Regions from separate parts of the Vibrio taketomensis genome, predicted to be linked through region 3. Evidence: predicted binding sites of a transcription regulator. Region 3 holds the regulator's gene; each other region holds the start of a gene.

Region 1 (8,292 bases), 380 kb from region 3:
CAGCTCTTTCGGGAAGCTATTGGCTTTATCAGTGAAGTAGCCCCATTCAAACAATACCGGCACACCTGCAATTTCCCAGTGACCAGATGGGGTATCTTTACCTGAAGATAGCTCTGCTGCATGGCCGTAAGCACCGATGATTTCCGCATCAAGGTCAAGACCCGGCGCTGTGCGACCAGTTGACTCTTTATGCGCCATCGCCAAACCGAGTTTAGACAGATTTGGTAGTGATAGCTTACCGCTACGCTTATCGTTATTCGCTAAACCTTGCTCACACTGATCCGCGATGTGGCCTAGCGTATCTGAACCGACATCGCCAAACTTATCAGCATCTGCTGTTGCACCAATACCAAATGAATCTAGGACTAAAATAAATGCTCTTTTCATTACTTATTCCTCAGGCCCACTTGGTTGATTATCACTGTAAGCAGGCCTTGTTAAAATTAAATGTCTTCAGCGCGAATTTGGCAGTACACATTAGGTGTAGGTGTGTACTCACCACCAATAGTCATCGCTTTACGCAGCGCTGTTGCAGCGTCTTGCCATTGTTGTTCATTGCGCGCATGAATCACGGCTAATGGTTTGGTTTCATCGGCAACTTCACCAAGGCGAATAAAACCATCAAAACCTACCGCATAATCGATAACGTCAGTTGCGACGCGACGACCACCGCCCATTGCCACGACAGCCATACCAATTGCACGAGTATCCATTGCTGATACCACGCCACTTTCTTCGGCAAAGACTGGCTTGATGATTTCCGCTTTTTCTAGGTAATTGTCGTAGTTCTCAACGAAATCAGCAGGGCCACCAAGGCCAGCAACCATTTTACCGAAACATTGTGCCGCTTTACCGTTGTCTAGCACTTCCATCAACTTCGCGTTCGCTTCTTCAGTATCTTGAGCAAGTTTGCCCAATACTAGCATCTCAGCACATGAGGCTAGGGTGACTTCAAGTAAGCGAGGGTTACGGTATTCGCCCGTTAGAAAGCGTACCGCTTCGCGCACTTCTACTGCGTTACCCGCTGAAGATGCTAACACTTGGTTCATATCAGTAAGGATGGCTGTCGTCTTCGTACCAGCACCATTCGCTACCGCTACAATAGATTTCGCAAGCTCTTCAGATGCTTCGTAAGTCGGCATAAATGCGCCAGAGCCTACTTTTACATCCATCACGAGCGATTCAAGACCAGCTGCCAGTTTTTTAGATAGAATTGATGCGGTGATCAACGAGATGTTGTCTACGGTAGCTGTGATATCACGAGTCGCGTATACACGTTTATCAGCTGGCGCTAAGTCGCCAGTTTGACCGATGATTGCGACGCCCGCCTCTTTGGTCACTTGACCAAACACATCATTGGTTGGGGTTATATTGTAACCTGGAATCGCTTCCAGTTTATCGAGTGTACCGCCAGTGTGGCCTAAACCACGGCCAGAAATCATTGGTACAAAGCCACCACATGCCGCCACCATTGGGCCAAGCATCAGTGAAGTAACGTCACCTACACCACCAGTTGAATGTTTATCAACAATCGGGCCACCGAAATTCATATGGCTCCAATCGATCACCATGCCAGAATCGCGCATCGCACACGTTAGGGCAATTCGCTCATCCATGGTCATCTCGTTGAAGAAAATCGTCATCGCGAATGCTGCGATTTGACCTTCAGATACAGTGTCGTTGGCAACACCTTGAATAAAGAAGTTGATTTCGTCAGCGGTCAGTACTTCGCCGTCACGCTTTTTACGAATGATCTCTTGAGGTAAATACATTAGTGCCTCCCAAACTCCAGTGAGTAAGGTTGTAAGGTAAAGAGGTAGAGATTGAAGCGGTGACTAGCACCACTTCATCAAACAGACTAAATTTCTACGCTATCTTCTAAATAGTTGGAGCTGCAACTAGGCTGCCAGTAAATTAGCTCTATGAGCATAGATAACTATGTGATTAGAGATAATTTATGCAGCAAACGACGTTGCAGCTTCTAATATGACGAAGATATTAGTAAGCAGCTGGATCCGCTTTTTCGTCTGTCACTTCTAATGTATTAAGCAGGTTAGTTAACAGGCTTGACGCACCGAAACGGTAGTGACGAGCATCAACCCAGTTATCACCAAGAATTTCATCAGCCATTGCTAGGTATGCTTGTGCATCTTCTGCAGTACGCACGCCACCTGCTGGTTTGAAACCAACCGTTTCAGCAACGTTCATATCGCGAATCACTTCTAGCATCATACGTGCGTATTCTGGTGTTGCGTTTACTGGCACTTTACCAGTTGAAGTTTTGATAAAGTCAGCACCTGCTTCGATACAGATTTGCGATGCTTTCTTGATCAGTGCTTCTTCTTTTAGCTCACCAGTTTCGATGATAACTTTTAGCAGTACGCTATCGCCACAAGCCGCTTTACATTGCTTAACTAGTTCAAAACCTACTTCTTCGTTACCAGCAATCAGTGCACGGTATGGGAATACCACGTCTACTTCGTCTGCACCGTATGCGACTGCAGCTTTCGTTTCCGCTACTGCGATTTCGATATCATCGTTACCGTGAGGGAAGTTAGTTACCGTCGCAATACGTACTTCTGGCGTACCTTGTTCACGTAGTGTCTTCTTAGCAATAGGAATAAAGCGAGGGTAAATACAGATCGCAGCTGTGTTGCCTACTGCTGTTTTCGCATCATGACAAAGTGAAATTACTTTCGCATCTGTGTCGTCGTCATTAAGCGTCGTTAGGTCCATAAGTTGAAGTGCACGTAACGCTGCTGCTTTTAAATCGCTCATTTCTATCTCCGATCAATATTCAAAAATATGACTGTTTCTTATGCTCTGTGAGTATAGGCAGAGAAACAGTGATTGATGAACGGACTTGGTTCCTTGAAGACTCGGTGGCAAATAGCGAATTTGCCCCAATTGCTTTCCTTGTCACCGCACAGTACCAATTTGGCCTATGGCACAACAATCTTCGATTGCGGTGTCTTTAAACGCACAGAAAACTAAGCAAGGCTTATTCTCTATGCGGATTTGAGTAACTCATTTACTCAAAGGTAAACCTTTATTGTTAACTTGAACAGCAATAAATAGCTTCAGGTTAATCAACGTTCGCTACCTTATAAAGAAACCTCATAAAACTGTAGTAACAAATAGAGCGCAAACGGTTTGTATCTCAAAATTTTTACTGGTGAATTCACCGAGTAAATACAAAAAATGCCCCGTAGCATCAAGCTACAGGGCATAATTTAATCATAACAATTGCGTCTATATAAACGGGCTCGAATTACATGCCAGTTAGGCTTAGACAGAAGCCTGCAATTGTTGCTGCCATTAGGTTAGATAATGTACCAGCAAGAACCGCTTTCATACCCATACGAGCGATATCGCTACGACGGTTTGGCGCTAGGCTACCTAGACCACCTAGTAGAATCGCGATAGATGAAAGGTTCGCGAAACCACATAGAGCGAATGAGATAATCGCTACAGTCTTAGGTGATAGCTCAGCCATTACAGGCGTGAAGTTTAGGTACGCTACGAATTCGTTGATTACCAGTTTTTGACCGATAAATGAACCAGCAGTGATCGCTTCATCCATTGGCACACCGATTAGGAATGCTAGTGGAGAGAACACGTAACCTAGGATAAGTTGTAGAGTCAGATCCGGCATACCGAACCACTCACCGATACCACCAAGCATACCGTTGATTAGCGCGATTAGACCTACGAACGCGATTAGCATTGCACCAACGTTTAGTGCTAGTTGTAGACCTGCTGCTGCGCCGCCTGCTGCTGCGTCGATAACGTTAGTTGGTTTGTCGTCACCACCGTCCATCGCCGCTTGAATGTCTTCTTCTGGCGTATCTGTTTCTGGCATTAGGATCTTAGCAAATAGAAGACCACCAGGTGCTGCCATGAATGATGCTGCTACTAGGTACTCTAGAGGCACGCCCATTGACGCGTAACCAGCTAGTACACCACCCGCTACAGATGCTAGACCACCACACATTACTGCGAATAGTTCTGACTGAGTCATCTTAGGAACAAACGGACGAACCACTAGAGGTGCTTCTGTTTGACCTACGAAAATGTTTGCTGCAGCAGACATAGATTCCGCACGAGAAGTGCCCAGAGCTTTTTGTAGACCACCACCAAGGATTTTAATAACCCATTGCATAATGCCTAGGTAGTACAGAACTGAAATCAGCGCTGAGAAGAAAATCAGTGTTGGAAGTACTTTGAACGCAAAGATAAAACCAATGCCTTCTACAGAGAAGTTAACTAGGTTACCAAATAGGAACTCGATACCATCGTTACCATAGTTGATAACGTTTGATACACCTTGAGAGAAACTGTTTAGTAGGTCGCGACCCCAAGGAACATAAAGTACAAATGCACCAAGGATAAATTGGATAGCAAATGCGCCACCCACGGTTCTAAAGTTAATAGCTTTGCGGTTTGATGAGAATGCATATGCAATTGCAAGAAGCACTACCATACCGACTAGACTCATAAACAGGCTCATAGTTTATGACTTCCTTATGTTATTTGTTGGCGTGTTACAAAATGGAGCTCAAAAGCGCGGTGGATTATACTGATCGCAAGGATTAAAAGTAGTATCCATATCGCACTTTTTACCACACAGCACGAACTATACATTAACAATTGAGACATGAATCACAAAACGCAACCGTTTAACTTGGCTGAATTTACAAAAAGCACACTCAGCGACCTATCAAATTAAACAGTTTGGTAGCGTTTTCTGTCATTTTTTGCGTAATCGTTTGCTCTGACTCTTGCCTTAGGGTTACGCAACAAGCCAGAACATCCCGAACCATTTTAGGCTGATTGGGCTGACCTTGATAGCCAAAAAGCGGCATATCAGGTGCATCCGTTTCTAAAACGAGAGCCTCTAGAGGTAAACATGCAACAGCGTTGCGAGTTTTATTCGCGCGTTGATAAGTAATCGTACCACCAATTCCCAAACTAAAGCCTAAGCGCACAAAATCCATTCCTTGCTCATAACTACCGCTAAAGCCGTGCACGATTCCACCACGAGATAAAGGGTATTGCTTTAAGAGCTGAATTAACTCTTGATGCGCTTTACGCACATGTAATAGCACTGGTAATTCAAACCGTTGAGCCAATTTTAACTGTGCGATCAAAACTTCGGTTTGTAGAGCTTGGTTATCACGTCCGTGGAAGAAATCTAAGCCGCACTCACCAATGGCGATACAATCTGCACCCGATTCCAGCTTGGCTTGCATCAAATCGAACTCAGCTAGACTCTCTTGCGTTACAAACATTGGATGAATGCCGATGGCCCATTCCACAGATGAGTATTTTTGGGCGTAATTCGCTATCGTTGGCCAATTGCTAGCGTCAATACCAGGCACAATAATATGTTGCACACCACAATTTTCAGCCTGTTTAACCGCCGCTTCGACCCCGATACCTCGGGCGCTCAATAGATCTAAATGGCAATGTGTATCAAACACTCAGTCACCCTTATCCCAATTGCATCGTTCTTAACTTATCAAGTATATCGCTATTCCATTAACCAATAGCTTAATTATAACGAGCTCAATCATGGCGAAAAAAAGGGAGTTACATGTCACTCCCTTTTTTATTCATTCGTTTACTGCTCTTCGCGTTTAAATACTAACTCGGTTGGCGTCGATTCCTGCTCAACAAAGTAGTAACCCGCCACGTTAAAATTGGTTAAGTCAGCAACGCTACTGATGCGATTTTCAATAATATAACGAGCCATCATGCCGCGAGCTTTCTTCGCATAGAAACTGATCACCTTATACTGACCATTCTTGCAATCTTTAAAGATTGGCGTGATCACTTGTGCATCCAAGGCTTTTGGTTTGACGGCTTTAAAGTACTCATTCGACGCGAGATTGATCAGCACATTATCGCCTTGCTCAGCAATCGCTTGATTAAGCTTTTCAGTGATCACATTGCCCCAGAACTGGTAAAGGTTACTGCCTTTGTCATTGACAAGCTTCGTGCCCATTTCAAGACGGTATGGTTGCATCAAATCAAGAGGCTTAAGCAAACCATAAAGCCCTGACAACATGCGCAGATGCTGTTGTGCATAATCAAAGTCATCGTCTGACAGTGTTTCAGCTTCAAGGCCGGTATAGACATCACCTTTAAAGGCTAAAATGGCTTGGCGAGCGTTCTCAGTGGTAAATGTTTCACTCCACTCTTGAAAACGTCCCACGTTCAAATCGGCAATTTTATCACTGACTTTCATCAAGCTCGCCACATCGGCTGGCGTTAGCTGACGGCACACATCAATTAACTGCTTTGAGTACGCAATCAACTCTGGTTGCGTGAACTTTTCAGTCGCAAGTGGCGACTCGTAATCTAGGGTTTTCGCAGGGGAAACAACTATCAGCATGACTTTACTCTATCCTTATTCTTCTCTTTACTTAGAGTACAAAAAAAGCCACGCATTGTCTGCATGGCTTTTTTGATTAGTTTAATCGTTCAAAACTATTAACGTTTTGACTCTTCTGTCGGCGGATTATCCCAAATACCCTCTTCAAGCTGTGATTTCAGCTCAGGGTATTGGTTGGCATCAAACGTAGGCAGTTTGCCTTCTTGAAGCTGACGGTTGTAGTCTTTCGCCAGCTTAATCACCGTGCCTGACAGCAAAATAATCGCCACTAAGTTTACGATGGCCATCATACCCATAGATACGTCCGCGAGTGACCATACAACTGGTAGCGATGCTAACGCACCAAACATAACCATACCAAGTACGACGATACGGAAGATACCTAGACCGGCTTTGTGGTTGTGCTCAAGGAACAGTAAATTTGTTTCTGCGTATGAGTAGTTAGCAATGATTGAAGTAAAGGCAAAGAAGAAAATTGCCACGGCAACAAAGATGCCGCCCCAGTCACCCACTTGTGAACTTAGCGCTGCTTGAGTCAACTCGATACCCGTTACCGCACCGCCTGGTACAAACTCACCTGACATAAGGATGATCGCAACGGTTGCTGAACAGATAACAATCGTATCCATAAACACACCAAGCATTTGCACATAACCTTGTGATGCAGGGTGTGGTGGATAAGGTGTTGCTGAAGCTGCCGCATTTGGCGCAGAACCCATACCCGCCTCGTTCGAGAACAGACCACGCTTGATGCCGTTAATCATCGCTTGCGCGATAGCATAGCCAACACCACCAGCCGCTGCTTCTTGGAAGCCAAAGGCACTCTTAACAATCAAGGTAAGAATGGCAGGTAGTTTTTCAATGTTTGAGAACATCACAAACAGCGCGAGCGCCAAGTACGCTAATGCCATTACCGGCACAATAAGCTCAGCCACACGTGCAATACGTTTAATACCGCCAAAAATGATAATCGCAGATAAAACGACAACACCGATACCAACGTACTTGTCTTCCCAACCAAATGCCGTGTGCATGGCATTGGCAATTGAGTTTGCTTGTACGGCGTTGAATACTAAACCAAACGCAATGATAAGGAAAATAGAGAACAGCACGCCCATCCAGCGCATGCCCAGACCTTTTTCCATATAATAAGCAGGACCACCGCGGTAGTTGCCATCATCATCTTTGGTTTTGTAAAGCTGTGCTAGTGTGCTTTCTGCAAAAGCAGTTGCCATGCCTAACATAGCAATTAACCACATCCAAAAGATTGCCCCAGGGCCACCCGCAGTGAGTGCAACAGCCACACCGGCCATATTACCGGTACCTACGCGCGCAGCAAGACTAGTACAAAGTGCTTGGAAAGAAGATATACCAGCGTTGTCTGCTTTACGGCTGTTCTTAAGAACAGAGAACATGTGCCCAAAGTGGCGGAACTGGATAAAACCTAGGCGAATAGTAAAGTAGACGCCCACCCCGACCAAAAGATAAACAAGAATAGAACCCCAAAGCAGGTCATTCATTAAATTGATTAAGTCTGTCATAACATCCTCAAAGTGAGTTTCGTCAATCCCTACATCCCTGCCTTCCATCTAGCTGCGTACTAAGTGTCAATTTCGTCTTAGTATTTATGATTTATTTTTTTACAGCTGAGACATGTAAATCTCGCTTCATGCTTCCCTTTTACGTATCGACGTATTTTTTGACGGGCGGATAATGCAGTGAAGCATTGCAAAAATCAATATGCAAAAACACGCATTTAAGGTCAGTTTTTTACCTACTTTTTACATTAGCACAACATAATGAGAATCGATTTGTTAACCATTCGATCGCATCATGATTAACTTGCCGTAACAAACATCCATTCACTGCTTAGTTTTATAAGTTTTGACCAACGA
Region 2 (8,292 bases), 810 kb from region 3:
ACACTCTACCAATTAGAATCAGGCCAAGGCGCGGTAATCACCAACTGCGGAACCTCTGCTCTTAATCTGTTAGCCACCAGCTTATTAGGCCCCAATGACCTCATCATCGCACCACATGACTGCTATGGTGGCAGCTACCGTCTTTTTAACACTCGCGCTCAAAAAGGTGACTTTAAGGTCTTATTTGTCGATCAGTCTGATCCGCAAGCACTCAGTCACGCATTAGCTCAAAAGCCTAAATTAGTCCTAGTTGAAACACCATCAAATCCACTGGTGCGTGTCGTGGATATCGAACAAATTTGTCAGCAGGCACATGCGGTTGATGCCTTAGTCGCGGTCGACAATACCTTTCTAACTCCAGTGTACCAAAAGCCTCTTGAACTCGGCGCGGATATTGTCATTCACTCGACGACCAAATTCATTAACGGCCACTCCGATGTGATTGGCGGTGTCGTCATTACCAAAACCCATGAATTGGCGGAAGAACTCGCTTGGTGGGGTAATTGTATTGGCGCAACGGGCACGCCATTTGATAGCTACATGACACTGCGAGGTCTACGCACATTGTCTGCTCGTATGCGTGTCCACGAAGAGAGCGCAACGCATATTCTTGAGTTTCTCAAAAAACATGCATTGGTCGGTAATATTTATCACCCAAGTTTACCCACTCATCCAGGTCATCAAATTGCACTCAAACAACAAAGTGGCTTTGGCTCTATGCTCAGCTTTGAATTTGCAGGTAGTTTTGAACAACTCAAAACCTTTGTGAGTGGGCTACAATTGTTCTCCCTCGCAGAATCACTTGGTGGTGTTGAAAGCTTAATCTGTCATCCCGCATCGATGACACACCGCGCGATGGGCGAAGCCGCACTGGCAGAAGCTGGCGTTTCACAGCAATTATTACGTTTATCAGTTGGTCTTGAAGATGCAGACGATCTTATCGCTGATTTGGAACAAGCATTCGCATTGGCACTGGAGCAAAACTAAATGAGTATCGAAAGACAACTGCATAAATTTGGTGGTAGCAGTTTGGCGGATCCTGAATGCTATCGCCGTGTGGTGCAAATACTGAAACAATACTCTCAAGCGGAGGATTTGATCGTTGTTTCTGCTGCAGGCAAAACCACCAACCATTTGATTGAATTTATTGAAGGCTTATATAAAGACGGTCGCATCGCTCACGAAGCGCTACAAGACGTCAAAAAATTTCAAGTAAATCTGATTGAACAACTGCTAAGCGGCGACGAACAAACGGCGCTGATCGCCCAACTCAACGATGAGTTTAAGTTACTCGGAGAACTTTCAGCTCCGCTGACTGATGCGGAACAAGCTGCCGTACTTGGACATGGTGAAAGCTGGTCTGCACGTTTACTATCAACACTGCTGAACCAAAATAAACTCACATCTATCGCCCTCGATTCTCGCAACTTTTTACGTGCAGAAGCTGGAACTCAACCTGAAGTCGATCGCGGCACCTCTTATCCACTGCTAAATGCCATTCTTTCACAACATTCTCAACATCGAGTGGTGATCACAGGCTTTATGGCACAAAACCAACAGGGCCATACCGTACTGCTCGGTCGAAATGGTTCAGATTACTCCGCGACGGTGATTGGCGCATTAGCCCAAGTGAGTAAAGTGACTATTTGGAGCGACGTTGCCGGCGTCTATAGTGCCGATCCTCGTATTGTTGAAGATGCTTGCCTTCTGCCATTGCTGCGCCTTGATGAAGCGAGCGAATTGGCACGCTTAGCTGCTCCCGTGTTGCATAGCCGTACCCTACAACCTGTCGCGCAAAGTGCGATGGATTGCCATCTGCGTTGCAGCTACGAACCTGAAGCAGGTTCAACACGTATCGAACGCGTACTCGCCTCTGGGCGCGGCGCAAAAATTATATCTTCACTGGATGAAGTACTGTTGATAGAACTGTACGTTTCTTCTGGTCATGATTTTTCACGCTTGCGACAAGAAGCACTATCGAGTCTTAGCAGGGCTCAGTTAGAACCACTGGCGTACGAGGTTCAAGAAGATCAACATTGCTTGCGCTTAAGCTACACCCGAGAAATCGCCGGTGGCGCTTTGGCTTATTTGCAAGACAAAGGCTTTGAAGCCGAAATCAAACTTAAAGAGGGCTACTCTATGGTAGCTGCTGTTGGCGCAGGGGTAACAAGCAACCCTATTCACTCTTACGGTTTCTATCAGCAGCTTAAACATGCTCCGGTTGAATTTATCGCCGAGTCCACATCGGGCTTAAGCTTGGTTGCCATTTTGCGCACCTCTGCCACGACACCATTAGTGCAAGGCATTCACAAACAGCTATTTCAAGCACAAAAGCGTGTTGCCATCGCGCTATGCGGAAAAGGCAATATTGGCAGCGCATGGTTATCGTTATTTGCTGAGCAAAAGAGTGAACTAGAAAAACGCCGTGGCATGAATTTCGAGTTAGTCGCAATCATCGATAGCCAAACCTACTGGTTTGACGCAAATGGCATTAATGCCGCAAATGCGAATCAACAATTTGATAATGAAGCTATCAGCTATGAAAATGGCGAATGGATACCACGTCTTGGCTCAATTCAAGGCTACGATGAAGCTGTCGTGATTGATGTTACCGCCAGCCAAGAATTAGCACTTCAATATCAAGAAATTGCAACCCAAGGCGTACACCTTATTTCTGCCAATAAAGTCGCAGGATCTGCCTCAAGCGCCTTCTACTACCAAGTGCAGGATGCCTTTGCCAAAATCAACCGCCATTGGCTTTACAATGCTACTGTTGGTGCAGGTTTACCGATCAATCACACGGTCAAAGATTTACGTGAGAGCGGCGATGAAGTCATTGCTATCTCTGGCATCTTTTCCGGCACACTTTCTTGGCTGTTTCAACAATATGACGGCAGTGTGCCATTTGCCGAGCTAGTCGATTTAGCTTGGCAACAAGGATTAACCGAGCCCGATCCTCGTCATGACTTGGATGGCTCAGATGTGATGCGAAAACTGGTGATTCTTGCGCGTGAATCTGGCTTAACGATTGAGCCAGAGGCTGTCAAAGTAGAAAGCCTAGTGCCAGAAGAGCTCGCTCAACTGCCTTTGGATGACTTTCTTGATAATGGCCATATTCTAAGTGAGTTACTCGCCGAGCGCTTACGCAAAGCACAGCGCGAAGATAAAGTACTGCGCTACGTTGCGCGATTGGAGAAAAATGGCAAGGCGACAGTAGGTGTAGAGGCGCTCACTCGTGAGCACGCCCTTGCGAACCTGCTGCCATGCGACAACATCTTTGCGATTGAGAGTAAATGGTACAAAGATAATCCATTAGTCATTCGAGGCCCTGGTGCAGGCAGAGAGGTCACGGCTGGAGCGATTCAGTCGGACCTGAATCTGCTCTCAAGTTTGATTTAGTGAAAGCGTTAGGCGTGCAGCGATAACGCTCACGCCTTCTGTTCATCAAACTAAACTGAATTAAATCGTTCTACGTGAAGATTACTCAACGTCAACTTGAATAAAATTCATAATCACATGATTGACTTTAAAACTTATTCATTACATTCTGTAGCCATATAGACGTCCAAACGTCAGGAAATTAGTAAGCGAGTGGTAGAGGATTACCACAGGGAGAGCAAGATGGGATACACACACGCCAGTCATATTGACGCTTTGAATCAAAATATTGCTGAGCTTTCAGACAATATCAATGTCTCATTTGAATTCTTTCCACCAAGCAGTGAAAAAATGGAAGATACACTGTGGAATTCGGTGCATCGCTTAAAACATCTTAAGCCAAAATTCGTTTCGGTCACTTATGGCGCTAACTCTGGCGAGCGTGACCGTACTCACTCCATTATCAAAGACATAAAGTCCGCAACCGGTTTGGTTGCCGCACCTCACCTCACCTGTATCGATGCGACTCGCGAAGAGCTGATCAACATCGCCGATGACTATTGGTCAAACGGCATTGAAAGTATCGTGGCTTTGCGTGGCGATATTCCCCCTGGAGGTGGTGCGCCTGATATGTACGCTTCTGACCTTGTTGAGCTGTTAAAATCTCGTCATGATTTCGATATCTCTGTCGCAGCCTTTCCAGAAGTGCACCCAGAAGCCAAAAGCGCACAGGCAGATTTGCTCAACCTGAAACGCAAGGTTGATGCAGGTGCCAGCCGCGCAATCACGCAATTCTTCTTTGATGTGGAAAGCTACCTACGTTTTCGCGATCGCTGTGTTGCAGCAGGTATTGATGTGGAAATCGTACCGGGCATTCTGCCGGTGTCTAACTTCAAACAAGCATCGCGTTTTGCTGCACAAAACCATGTCAAAGTACCAGGCTGGATGGCGAAACAGTTTGAAGGTCTGGATGACGATCCAACCACACGTCAGCTCGTCGGTGCTAGTCAAGCTATCGATATGGTACGCATACTGAGCCGCGAGGGTGTCAAAGACTTCCACTTTTATACGCTCAACCGCGCTGAAATGACTTACGCTTTGTGCCATACATTAGGTGTTCGCCCTAAGGCATAACACTCAGCAATTTGTCAAAGGTCAGCATCAAGCTGACCTTTTTACTACCCATGTCCCAAAGCTCTCTGAACCTATTTTTAACGGCCAGATAGCAAAAAGGCCAACCTTTCGGTCAGCCTCTTTTTAACTCTAAGTAGATTATTCTACTTCATCCATTTTGCCTAGTAGGCTGCGGATGCGCTCTTGCCATGCCGCGTGCTCTTGTTGCATCTGTTGAGATTTTTGCTCTAGATCTTCACGGCTAGCACGAAGCTCATTAGCTTCAACAACAAGCTTCTCTTTTTCTTCTTTTAGCTCTTCCACTTCCATTTGAAGAAGTGAAATTGTATCTACTGCAGTTTGAATTTTTGCTTCTAGTTTTTCTAGTACTTCAAAAGACATCTTAGCCTACCTTTATTCTGTTCGCTTAAAGTGAAGTTCGCTTCACGTGTTACCTTCATTCTACTTAGCCCAGCCAAGAGACACACGCCCTATATTTGATATTGTGCGCTATTCGCACAAAAAACGCACAGTTACTGACATTCACCTAACGTTAATCATCCAGCAAGCGGTTACTGACTCAGTTTACTGAGGTTTCTTGATCCAATTCAATCTCCGAACGGCAAAAAAGCAAACGTTTCCCTTTCGATATGGTAGAATCGCGCCAAAATTACTTCCATCCTAAAAACCAATTTGGAGTCATCATGAAACGCGATTTGGCAATGGCATTTTCTCGAGTCACTGAAGGTGCAGCACTGGCCGGATATAAATGGTTAGGCCGTGGCGATAAAAACGCAGCTGACGGTGCAGCTGTTGAAGTTATGCGTACCCTACTCAATAAAACTGATATCAGCGGCGAGATTGTTATTGGTGAGGGTGAAATTGATGATGCGCCAATGCTCTACATTGGTGAAGTTGTTGGTCTTGGCGGAGACGAAGTTGATATCGCTGTAGACCCAATTGAAGGCACGCGAATGACGGCCATGGGTCAGTCCAACGCTCTAGCCGTGTTGGCTGCGGGTGAAAAAGGCAGTTTCCTTAAAGCACCTGATATGTACATGGAAAAATTGGTCGTCGGTCCTGGAGCAAAAGGTTGTATCGACCTTAACAAGCCGCTTAAAGAAAACCTAGAGAACATCGCAACAGCACTAAATAAGACGCTTGATACGCTAGTGGTAATCACTCTGGCGAAACCTCGCCATGACCAAGTGATTGCGGAGATGCAAGCGATGGGCGTACGTGTCTTTGCCGTACCAGATGGTGATGTAGCGGCTTCTATTCTTACTTGTATGCCAGATAGCGAAGTTGACGTAATGTACTGCATCGGTGGCGCTCCGGAAGGTGTGGTATCAGCTGCGGTAATTCGCGCGCTAGATGGTGATATGCACGGTCGGCTTCTTCCTCGTCATGAAGTGAAGGGCAATAACGAAGAAAACCGCATTTACGGTGCGGCAGAGCTTGCGCGCTGCAAAGAAATGGGCGTGGAAGCGGGTATTGTGCTTAAGATGGAAGACATGGCGCGCAGTGATAACGTCATCTTCTCAGCAACAGGGATCACTAAAGGCGACTTGCTGGAAGGCATTACACGTCAAGGTAATATCGCAACCACAGAAACACTACTCATTCGTGGCCGCTGTCGTACGATTCGTCGCATCAAATCAACACACTACTTAGAGCGTAAAGATCCTGAAGTGCGTGACATTATTCTGTAATTGTACCGCTAAGAATTGAAAAGGATGGCAATGCCATCCTTTTTTAGTTTGATTCAATAACGATGCAATTTTTACCCTGCGCTTTAGCTTGATAAAGCAATTGATCTGCTCGTTGCAAGCGAGAATCGGAGCAACTATCACGCCTCTCTGAAAGAGAGTCCGTGCGATAGACAAATGCGCCCCCCGATACGGTGACTGACATGGTTCGCCCCAAAGAATGAACGAACTTTGGAGTACTCACCTCGCGCTGAACTCTATCTAATATCAGTCGCAATAGCTGCGGACAATCCGCTGAAATCGCCACAACAAACTCTTCGCCCCCAAAACGAGAAATCAAATCGGTTTGACGAAGGCTATTCTCAAGAGAGCTAGCCACTTGGCAAATTATCTCATCACCAACTTGGTGACCGTATGTGTCATTTATCGCTTTAAAATCATCGATATCAAACACTGCAATAGCCATATAACTACTTTGCTCAAGGCTATGCAGATAGGATTCTAAACCGCGGCGATTGAGTAAGCCAGTCATAGGATCGCGCATTGCCAATGCTTTTAGATGTGTATTGAGCGTCTGGGTAGCGCGAAACCAAAGCGTAAGTAGTGCAAGAAGATAAAATGAGATCAGAGCGATTATCTGTTCACGATTGGCATCTAATATGTGCTGTAAATGCAATCCTATTGGCTCATCAACCGTCAAATAAATACCCGCATTTTCTCCTGCGACGATTAAAGGTTGAGAATAGGTAAAACTAAACAGATCAAAGCTATTTCTACCTTGATGCTCGGTTAAACTGTAGCTAATAAGCTTGTCATTAATGAGATCATGCAGAACATTATCAACCGCCAGCACGCCTTTGAACTCACCTTCAACATAGATACCACGAGTAATGGTTACCACACGCTTCCCTGTCATATAGTCTGCATAATCCCCTGTATAAATCACATGCTCATGCGCATCGCTTGAGGTTTGCGCGACAGTTTTCTTCCAATATGGTCTCGTGACAATGATGCTATCAAACACATCACCATGCAATGACTCGGCAAAAGCTTTAGGGGCAGAGATTACAAACTTGTCTTTGGAGACAAAATAGATCGAAGATATCTTGTCGATACTTTTGACGAAATATGCCATTGAAGGTGAAACAAATAAGCGTTTATAAGCTTCTCGGTATAATTCAGATTGAGGATTACACATCGCTTTCGGGCCAGAAAACATAAAGTCATAATCCCTACCCTTATCTGGCATTCCCAAGAACTGACATGTATTCCCCTTAAGTTTAATCGTATGAGGCAATACATAGCGTTCACTTTGCAATGGGTAAAGTGATGTGATGCTGTATTCGAGTGCATTGAGTACTTGGCTCGTCTGCTCTAGCAGTTTTTCAACTCGATACTTCTGCTGCTCGAATTTTTGCTTTGAATCATTCGCTGATTCAAGCATTAATAACGTGACGGCGACGAGAAAAATCGACGTAATACCCACAAACCACTGTTTGTATATTTTTCCAATCTGGGCAATCACTGATATCTCACTCAACTTTTCTGTGCCTATAACAAAAAGGCATTGAACTCGCAGTTACGACTCTTTGCTGTATACCTGCTTTACTTCTCTTCAGGCACTAAAAAAGCCGAAGCATAGCTTCGGCTTTTCTAAATCAACACGGGATGAGTCAATTTATTCATCGGCGGCGAAGTGTAAATTTACTCTTCACCACATACAACGATTTTATAAATTAAACTATCACTGGATGAGAGTGGATGATTACATCATACCGCCCATGCCACCCATACCGCCCATGCCACCCATATCTGGCATGCCAGAATCTTTTTGTGGCAGATCTGTTACCATCGCTTCTGTTGTGATCATTAGACCCGCTACAGATGCTGCGAACTGGAGTGCGCTACGCGTTACTTTTGTTGGATCTAGGATACCCATCTCTAGCATGTCGCCGTATTCACCCGTTGCTGCGTTGTAACCGTAACTACCTTCGCCCGCTTTCACATTGTTAGCAACCACTGACTCTTCGTCACCAGCATTCTTAGTGATTTGACGGATAGGCGCTTCCATTGCACGCAGTGCAACACGGAT
Region 3 (8,292 bases):
TCTTCATGGATAGCATCGTGGATAACTTCTTCGTTATCAGCCACTTGCTTTGACTCATCGTCCATTAACAGGCTGCCTTGGCTAGGCTCTTGGGTATGCACTACCGCTTCACCATCACGGATCAAACGGAGCTGTGCTTCACGCATATCGTCGCCGACACGAACGTCAGCACCAAAGCGGAATACCGCTTCGCTAATACGGAATTTACCCGTTTCACCAATATTAATGATCATGCCAAGACGACGTAAACGACGTAGCGAGGTACGCACTTTTTCAAATAGTTTTTCTTTATCTAAATCAGAACCGGTTGCACGATTAGTTACCAACTTCATCAACTTAGATTCGTCAGTCAGCTGAATCAGCTCTTCATACAACTCTTGGTTAGTAAAGATGCCCTCATGCGCTAAACGCTCTGGGCTTAGGTAAAGGAAACACAACACCTTACCTACTAGCATATCCAGTTCAGACAATACGCTACGACTGATCAATGACGTTGAACGTGGGCGCAAGTAGAAGAAACCTTCCGGTGCTTTTACCAATTCCGTGTTGTAGCGTTGATAAAACTGAGACAACTCAGTTTCGAAATCCGATAGCAAAGCATGGTTATCCATGTCTTCACTCGAAATATGACGCCCTGCACGCAGCATGCTATCAAGCGCTGGGAACAGAGGGTTTGTAATTGCTTTTGCCAGATTTTCTGACATGTATTGATTAGTATCTGTCGATGACATTTGCTTGTACCTTTGCGCCAAATTCGTTGATTGCTTGCCAGTCTGGCTGCACTGCTTGGTAATCCGCTTCGGAATAACCTAATCGCACCGCTTGGTCGACAACGATTCGTGCTAAATCAAAATGATGAGTACGAGGGTGCGCTGCTAGGTAATCACGTAGCACCACGCCAAGGTCGATTGGAATGCCCTGCTCTTTATGAACTTTCAGCATTTCACCAATACGCTCGGACAGCTCATCATTGACTTGTTGAAATTCTTCGTATTCCACTTCCATTGGCACTTGACCAGTTACCTCATCGTCACGCAGCACTAGGGCTTCATCACGTAGGTCCATCAAACGCTCTGCATCGGCATACGTCAGTAGCCAAGGCATATCGAAGTAATCTTTAAGGGACTGACGTAGACGCGTGCTAAAGGCACGGTTTTTATCCATATCAATCGCGGTACGGATAAATTTGTGTACGTGACGGTCGTAACCAATCCATAGGTCAATCGCTTGTTGGCCCCAACTGGTGATGCGATCAAGCTTCATCTGCAAGCCAAACAGTGTTTCTTCGATAAACTCCAGTTCCTCATCACCGTAGACGATTTCCTGAATATCCAGAATTTGGGTTTGCAGCTCATCACCTGCAGCTTGCAGGGTGTCTTGCAGCTCGCGTAGTGTGGTCGAAGTTTCAGACAGTAGCGATTCACAGTTATTGATCGCTTCACGCCAGTCTTTGTTGAGCAGCTCCGCAATCTGCAATTTCACTGATTGCTGCTGTTCATCCATCACACGTTGGTTAAGATCGATTTGGTCAAAAATTTCGCCAACGGAATATTTCAAAACGCCATACACGTTTTTCTTCCAATGACCCGGCGTACCGCCTTTTTGCGCCGCTTCAATCGCTTTCGCCATTTCATCCGCCACCATCGACAATTGAATCGATAGTTTCAGTTTCGAGAACTCGCGATGACGAACGTAATAATCCGTGATACCCACCGCTAACGGTGACAAACGGTAAATACTCGCGCCGTCAGTCACTTCACTGGTAAAACGGCTAATTAGGCGCTGTTTTACCAATTCATTGATGGCATTGTTGGCACGAAACGCCGATGCCTCGCCGGTATCTTCAAATAATCGAGTGACGATAGTGAACGCGTCATGGAGCTCACCTTCACCCAATTCTTCATCAAACCTTTCATTACTTAACACTGCAATAGCGATAAGAAAAGCCAACCTTTCGCTTGTTAGATTCAATGAGAAATCGTGCTGCTTTACCCAACCTACCAATTCATCGATAGGCTGCTCAGCAACGTTGAGAGTCATCTCACTCATTGTTATTCCTGTTTATTTTTCTTTTGTGCCCATACATGTATGTATCGACCTAATGAGAGGTATGGCTCTTGACGACAAAGTTTCTCTTCCAAAGCCAATACATCTTCAAACTGGTAATCACCCATATTGGCGCGATTGCCAATGTAATCACTAAAACAGCGGATGCCGGATTTACCGCAGATTTCATAACCTGCGTCTTCGATCCACTGATAGACATCTTGTGGCACTAGGCCTTTTTGTGGCTGCAGTTTAAAACGCTTGCGATGCGGCATGCCTTCCAATACATGCGGTAAGTTGCCACACACCACATTTTTATATACCAAACCATGATGGTTGTAGAACATGATAGACGCCACGCCGCCAGGTTTGACCTGTTCTAATACGGTTTCTAGCGCCGATTTCGGATCCACCAACCACTCCATCACAGCGTGAAACATCACCATATCCACAGGCTCAGACATATGCTGAGCAATCTCTTGTACCGGAGAGTGAATAAAACGGTAGTTCTCAAGCAATCCGTTGGCTTCGATATCTTGCTTCGCCAATTGCAGCATTTCAGACGATAAGTCGCACAACGCAACTTGATGTCCGAGTTTGGCAATTTTTTGTGACATTTGCGCGAGACCACCACCTGCATCCAGCAAGTTTAAGCTCGTTTGATCACTTTGGAGTAAAGCAAGGGCCTGTTCAAGATCCTGCCAAACAATGATTTGGCGAATCTCACCTTTGTCGGAACCATAAATGTTTTTTGCAAATTTGTGGGCGATATCGTCGAAATTGCGGTCTTCTGTCACAGCGGCTTGGGTTATCATGTTGAAGGTCTGCTGACCTTTTGTGGTAAATTTGTTCGAGCAAACAGCATTTTAGTCACAACGAGAGGTTTGTCGCCTAGCGATGCTAAACGAGAATCCTCTCCACTAAAGAGTAAAATCTTTATTCGGGACGCATGGTTCGAACCCTTTGCGTAGTGTCTGATATGCCCTAAGCGGCAAAGTGCGTGTGTTTCGATTCAGGAAACTCGCTGCTTAATTCCTCGCTTTGTGCAAAGAATCAACAAACAACTACAAAAATCATATCAAAAGGCCATAAGACCCTCTATTCCGCTATTCTGTCACAAGAAAGGCAGATATAAATAGGGATTCTCTTATTTTATAATCAACTGGTGTTTTTCGGACTATTTATGTATGTTTGAGCTGAAAAAAGTCTTATCTTCATTGCTTATGCCATTACCAGCGATGCTTATCATTGGTTTCTTCGGCTTAATGCTAATTATGTTTACCAGAAAGCAGAAAACCGGCTGTTTTGTGGTGCTGTTCTCTTTTATTGGTATTTTCCTCGTATCATTCCAACCGGTCACATCACGCTTACTGATGCCACTAGAGCGCCAGTTCACGACCTTTTTGCCTGTCGACAAATCGATTGATTATGTGATGGTGTTGGGCAGTGGGCATGTTGTTGATGATGAAATCCCACCAACATCAGAGTTGAGCCGCACGGCATTAATGCGTTTGGCGGAAGGAATTCGCATCATGCGCATTTATCCTGGCTCTAAATTGATTTTGTCTGGCTACTCGGGCGGTACAGAAGTGAGCAATGCTCGCATGATGGCCAAAGTGGCACTTGCCTTGGGCGTATCAAAATCTGACATTATTTTGCTAGAAACCGCCAAAGACACATGGGAAGAAGCGCGCCAAGCTGCTGCATTCGTTAAACGTAAACAAGTGGTGTTAGTGACTTCAGCGAGCCACATGCAGCGCGCGTTGAACGAGTTCCATTCTGCAGGCCTTGACCCTTACCCAGCGCCGACCAACTACTTAGCGCAAAACGAGATTCATCAATTCTGGAGTAAATACACTCCGAAAGCGATTTACCTAGAGCAAACCGAGCAATACTGGCATGAAACACTAGGCCGTATTTGGCAATCGCTACGTAATTGGGTTTCTGACTACGAAGAGAAAAGCATTGAAGCCTCTGAAAGCCGAGTATAACGCTACGCTGATAGCGAATTAGACATAAAAAAACCGAAGCATTAGCTTCGGTTTTTTTATTGATGCTTAGCGACTAATCACCAGCGAACATGTAGCCTTCGCCATGAACCGTCACAAAAATCTGTGGATTCTTCGGATCAAATTCCATCTTCGCGCGCATACGACGAATCAGTACATCAATCGTACGGTCATTCGGCGCATCGACACGGTGGCTGATCATATTCAAAATACGCTCGCGACTTAGCACTTGGTTCGGGTATGAAGAAAGTGCGACTAACAATTCGTATTCTGCTTTTGTCAATTTTACCGGTTCACCATTGCGGCTCAATGCACGGCGTTGGATATCAAACATCCACTCACCGAAACGCACAATGTTGGTATCATTTTTTTGCTCAACCATGCTGTCCGCGTTACGCGCGGCAGAAATACGCCACAGCAAGTTTTTAACGCGAACCAACAATTCACGAAGCTCGAATGGTTTGGTTACATAATCGTCTGCGCCCATTTCTAGGCCTACGATCTTATCAATGCTATCCGTGCGTCCTGTTACCAGGATAATTCCAATGTCCGATTGACTACGAAGTTCACGCGTCAACATCAAACCATCTTCACCAGGAAGATTGATGTCTAGCATTACTAGGTCAATCGAATTACTTTGTAGCGTGTCGCGCATCTGCTCGCCACTCTCCGCTTCGCTAACGGTGTAACCTTCATTTTGAAAGTAACCAACTAGCTTACTGCGAGTCACTGCGTCGTCTTCTACAACTAAAACGTGATAGCTCATCTAAACCACTTTATTTACATTGGGAATCAATTTCCGTTGTATTCTATTCATATGTCGTAACATTTCTAGTATTTATTACATTAAAATCAAGAAAGATGATTTTTATTGATTCAAGACAACCCTAGCTCATCGGTTAACAATTTGCCATTTTAAGACTCATTTAGTCACAATAGGCATTATCGTTATTCATTTTTCTTCGCTAAAATATAAATAGAACACAAACTTGGAGCATTATTTAGATGCAAGAACTCAAAGCGTTTAACGAAAAGCGTGCAGAAATTTACTGGTGGTTTTCTAGTTTATTTGCCAAAGAGCTGACCGAAGCTGAATTGGATCAATACCAAAGCGCTGAAATTCGTGGCTTTTTATCTGGCCTAGGCGAAAACCCAACCCTTAAACCATCTGTTGATCGCCTAGTCGACGCGCTTAACCGCCAAATTGACCGTGAAGATGGCCAACTTGAACTCGCCGCTGACTTCTGCGATCTGTTCCTGAAATCAGATAAAGAGTCTGCTTTGCCATATGCTTCGATGTATGTCGGCACAACAGGTCTTCTACATGATGAGCCAGCCAAAGAAATGGAAGCGCTGCTTGCAGAACATGGCGTGGCAATCAATCAAAGTTTGAATGAGCCTGCGGATCATATCGCTATTGAACTCGACCTGCTGGGCAATATGATTATTCGCACTAACGAGCTTGAGCAAGAAGGCCATTTTGAAGATGCGCTGATTGAACAAGAGGCGTTTATTCGCCGTTATATTCTAAATTGGGTACCTAAGTTCGCCGCGAAAAGCCAAGCACTTGACTCATTTGGTTTCTATTCAGCCGTCACTTCATTGCTTGTTGCGTTCCTTGAACTCGACTGTAACTATTTGGCCGGCGAAGCGGAATAGCATACACGCCCCAAGCTGCGATGATGGTTTTTCATTTGCTACCAGCGTCAATGCGGTCTAAAATCGTCATCGCAAACGATAAATTAATATAACTTAAGTACAAACCGCTGCTCTCAAGCGGTTTTTGTATTTCTAATACTTACTGCCAATTTATTCCCAATAATGTGAATAGCGGATGTGGCAGCGATAGATAGGATCATACCTTATGGCCACTATAAAAGATGTTGCGCGCTTAGCTGGCGTATCGACAACAACTGTATCGCACGTGATTAATAAAACGCGCTTTGTTGCTGAAGCAACACAAGAACGTGTAATGGAAGCGGTTACAGAGCTAAACTACGCACCAAGCGCAGTCGCTCGCAGTCTAAAATGTAATAGCACACGCACTATCGGTATGCTAGTAACGCAATCAACTAACCTGTTCTTTTCTGAAGTCATTGATGGTGTTGAGAGCTACTGCTACCGCCAAGGTTACACGCTAATTCTTTGTAATACGGGTGGTATCTACGAGAAGCAACGTGACTACATTCGCATGCTAGCGGAAAAACGTGTCGACGGTATTTTGGTAATGTGTTCAGACCTAACCGAAGAACTGAGCGAAATGCTAGACCGCCATAAAGACATTCCTAAAGTGGTTATGGACTGGGGCCCAGAGAGCTCTCAAGTCGATAAGATCATCGACAACTCAGAAGAAGGTGGCTACCTAGCGACCAAATACCTCATTGAGCATGGTCACAAAGATATCGCATGTTTAAGTGGTCACTTCGAAAAAGCCGTTTGCCAAGAGCGTATTCAAGGCTTTAAACGTGCGATGACAGAAGCAGACCTTACGGTTAATGAAGATTGGATTCTTGAAGGTAACTTTGAGTGTGACACTGCCGTGCTTGCCGCTGACCAAATCGTTGCAATGGACAAGCGTCCTACGGCAATTTTCTGTTTTAACGATACCATGGCACTTGGTCTAATGAGTCGCCTACAGCAAAAAGGCATTCGTATTCCAGAAGATATGTCGGTGATCGGTTACGACAACATCGAGTTGGCAGAGTACTTCTCTCCACCGCTAACAACGGTTCACCAACCAAAACGTCGTGTAGGTAAAAACGCGTTTGAAATCCTACTTGAGCGCATCAAAAATAAAGAACACGATAAGCGAGTTTTTGAAATGCATCCAGAAATCGTTGAGCGCTCTACGGTTAAGAAAATTAACTAACTCGATGATTAATAAAACAATAGCTGATGGTCTCACCATCAGCTATGTTACATTTCAGACTTTATTCTTGCATTAAGATCACAATTCTTCCATAGTATGCTGATACTTCTTACAAGAAGTATTTTAATCTTTAGCAAAGCAAATTAAGTCACGCACAGGGCAAACCATTCTGAAAAGATGGGACGCAAAGCCACCGGCCTAAATATTCATGATTCAACATGACTGTATGGTAGCGGGGTTGCCGATGGTAGAAATGCACACGTTAACTGATTAACCTCCAGATACCTGCATTACCTGCTATTCTCTCGGACCTGATTTGGTGGCGTATTAACATACACATACACCGAGAAAGTACTGAATGGATAAACCAATACTGAAAGACTCAATGAGGCTATTTGAGCCACTAGGTCGCATTAAATCTCGCTCTATGTTTGGTGGGTTTGGGATTTTCGCAGACGAAACCATGTTTGCCCTAGTCGTACACAATAAGCTTCATATCCGTGCTGACAGCACTTTAAGAAAACAATTTAAGCAACTGGGTTTTGAACCTTATATTTATCACAAACGCGGTTTCCCTGTTGTCACCAAGTACTTCGCACTCAGTGAAGAATGGTATAACGACAGTGAAAAAGCCCTTGAGATAGCTCGAGCTGCGCATGCCAGAGCGCAAGTAGAAAAGTCTTCTCAAGCTGAAACAAAACCAACCCGTATTAAAGATTTACCTAATTTACGTCTAGCGACTGAACGTATGCTTAAAAAAGCAGGCATTGAAGACGTTCAGCAGCTACATCAAACTGGCTCTCTAGAGGCGTTTAAAGCGATTCGTAACTCTCATACTAGTGAGGTTAGCCTCGAGCTTCTTTGGTCGCTTGAGGGCGCGATACAGGGCACCCATTGGTCTGTTGTCCCCCTAGCCCGCCGAGAGGAATTGCTCGCACGCTTACAGCACTAACTTAATCTAGCCAGCGATCTCGCTGGCTTTTTTTTGAAAGTTTTTCGCGACTTATAAGTTCTTATATTTCATCAACGCAGCAAATTTAGATACTAAGCTTAATACAGGCTAGGTATAAGGAGAGCAAAGATGAACAAGAAACTGATTTTTGGCCTGTTGCTAATAGGATTAATCGCCTTTCTAATCACCCAATTTGGTGATCAACTCACGCTAGAAAATGCCAAAGCGCAACAAGCTGCTCTTGCTGCTTATATCGAGCAAAATTTCGTTTTAGCAGCCATCACATACTTTGCAATATATGTTGCTATCACTGCGTTTTCGATTCCGGGAGCCGCGGTTGTTACGTTGTTAGGTGCTGCGCTATTTGGCTTCTGGACTAGCTTACTTTTGGTATCTTTTGCGAGTACCATTGGTGC

Evidence for each region. The regulator PurR, encoded in region 3, represses purine synthesis genes. The targets are predictions, from matches to a motif close to TNANGNAAACGTTTNCNTNA.
Region 1: Vt282_RS02880 (NupC/NupG family nucleoside CNT transporter) is a predicted target of PurR. The motif match lies at 4,668-4,687, and genes of this name have one in related genera.
Region 2: glpX (class II fructose-bisphosphatase) is a predicted target of PurR. The motif match lies at 5,118-5,137, and genes of this name have one in related genera.

The regions. Positions count from the first base shown of each region.
Region 1 covers NZ_AP019649.1:605,962-614,253, reverse strand. Annotated here, with positions in the region: gene Vt282_RS02895 (phosphopentomutase) at 1-387, opposite strand, end outside; gene deoA (thymidine phosphorylase) at 444-1,772, opposite strand; gene deoC (deoxyribose-phosphate aldolase) at 1,999-2,778, opposite strand; gene Vt282_RS02880 (NupC/NupG family nucleoside CNT transporter) at 3,272-4,510, opposite strand; gene Vt282_RS02875 (TatD family hydrolase) at 4,710-5,483, opposite strand; gene yaaA (peroxide stress protein YaaA) at 5,624-6,397, opposite strand; gene Vt282_RS02865 (alanine/glycine:cation symporter family protein) at 6,496-7,938, opposite strand.
Region 2 covers NZ_AP019649.1:175,752-184,043, reverse strand. Annotated here, with positions in the region: gene Vt282_RS00870 (O-succinylhomoserine (thiol)-lyase) at 1-987, shown strand, start outside; gene Vt282_RS00865 (bifunctional aspartate kinase/homoserine dehydrogenase II) at 988-3,399, shown strand; gene metF (methylenetetrahydrofolate reductase) at 3,622-4,512, shown strand; gene zapB (cell division protein ZapB) at 4,651-4,893, opposite strand; gene glpX (class II fructose-bisphosphatase) at 5,196-6,203, shown strand; gene Vt282_RS00845 (sensor domain-containing diguanylate cyclase) at 6,247-7,725, opposite strand; gene groL (chaperonin GroEL) at 7,966-8,292, opposite strand, start outside.
Region 3 covers NZ_AP019649.1:988,647-996,938, reverse strand. Annotated here, with positions in the region: gene mukE (chromosome partition protein MukE) at 1-731, opposite strand, end outside; gene mukF (chromosome partition protein MukF) at 712-2,049, opposite strand; gene cmoM (tRNA uridine 5-oxyacetic acid(34) methyltransferase CmoM) at 2,052-2,861, opposite strand; gene elyC (envelope biogenesis factor ElyC) at 3,234-4,037, shown strand; gene torR (two-component system response regulator TorR) at 4,111-4,821, opposite strand; gene torD (molecular chaperone TorD) at 5,061-5,714, shown strand; gene purR (HTH-type transcriptional repressor PurR) at 5,920-6,924, shown strand; cyclic di-GMP riboswitch class I at 7,073-7,170, shown strand; gene Vt282_RS04600 (TfoX/Sxy family DNA transformation protein) at 7,283-7,876, shown strand; gene Vt282_RS04595 (TVP38/TMEM64 family protein) at 8,006-8,292, shown strand, end outside.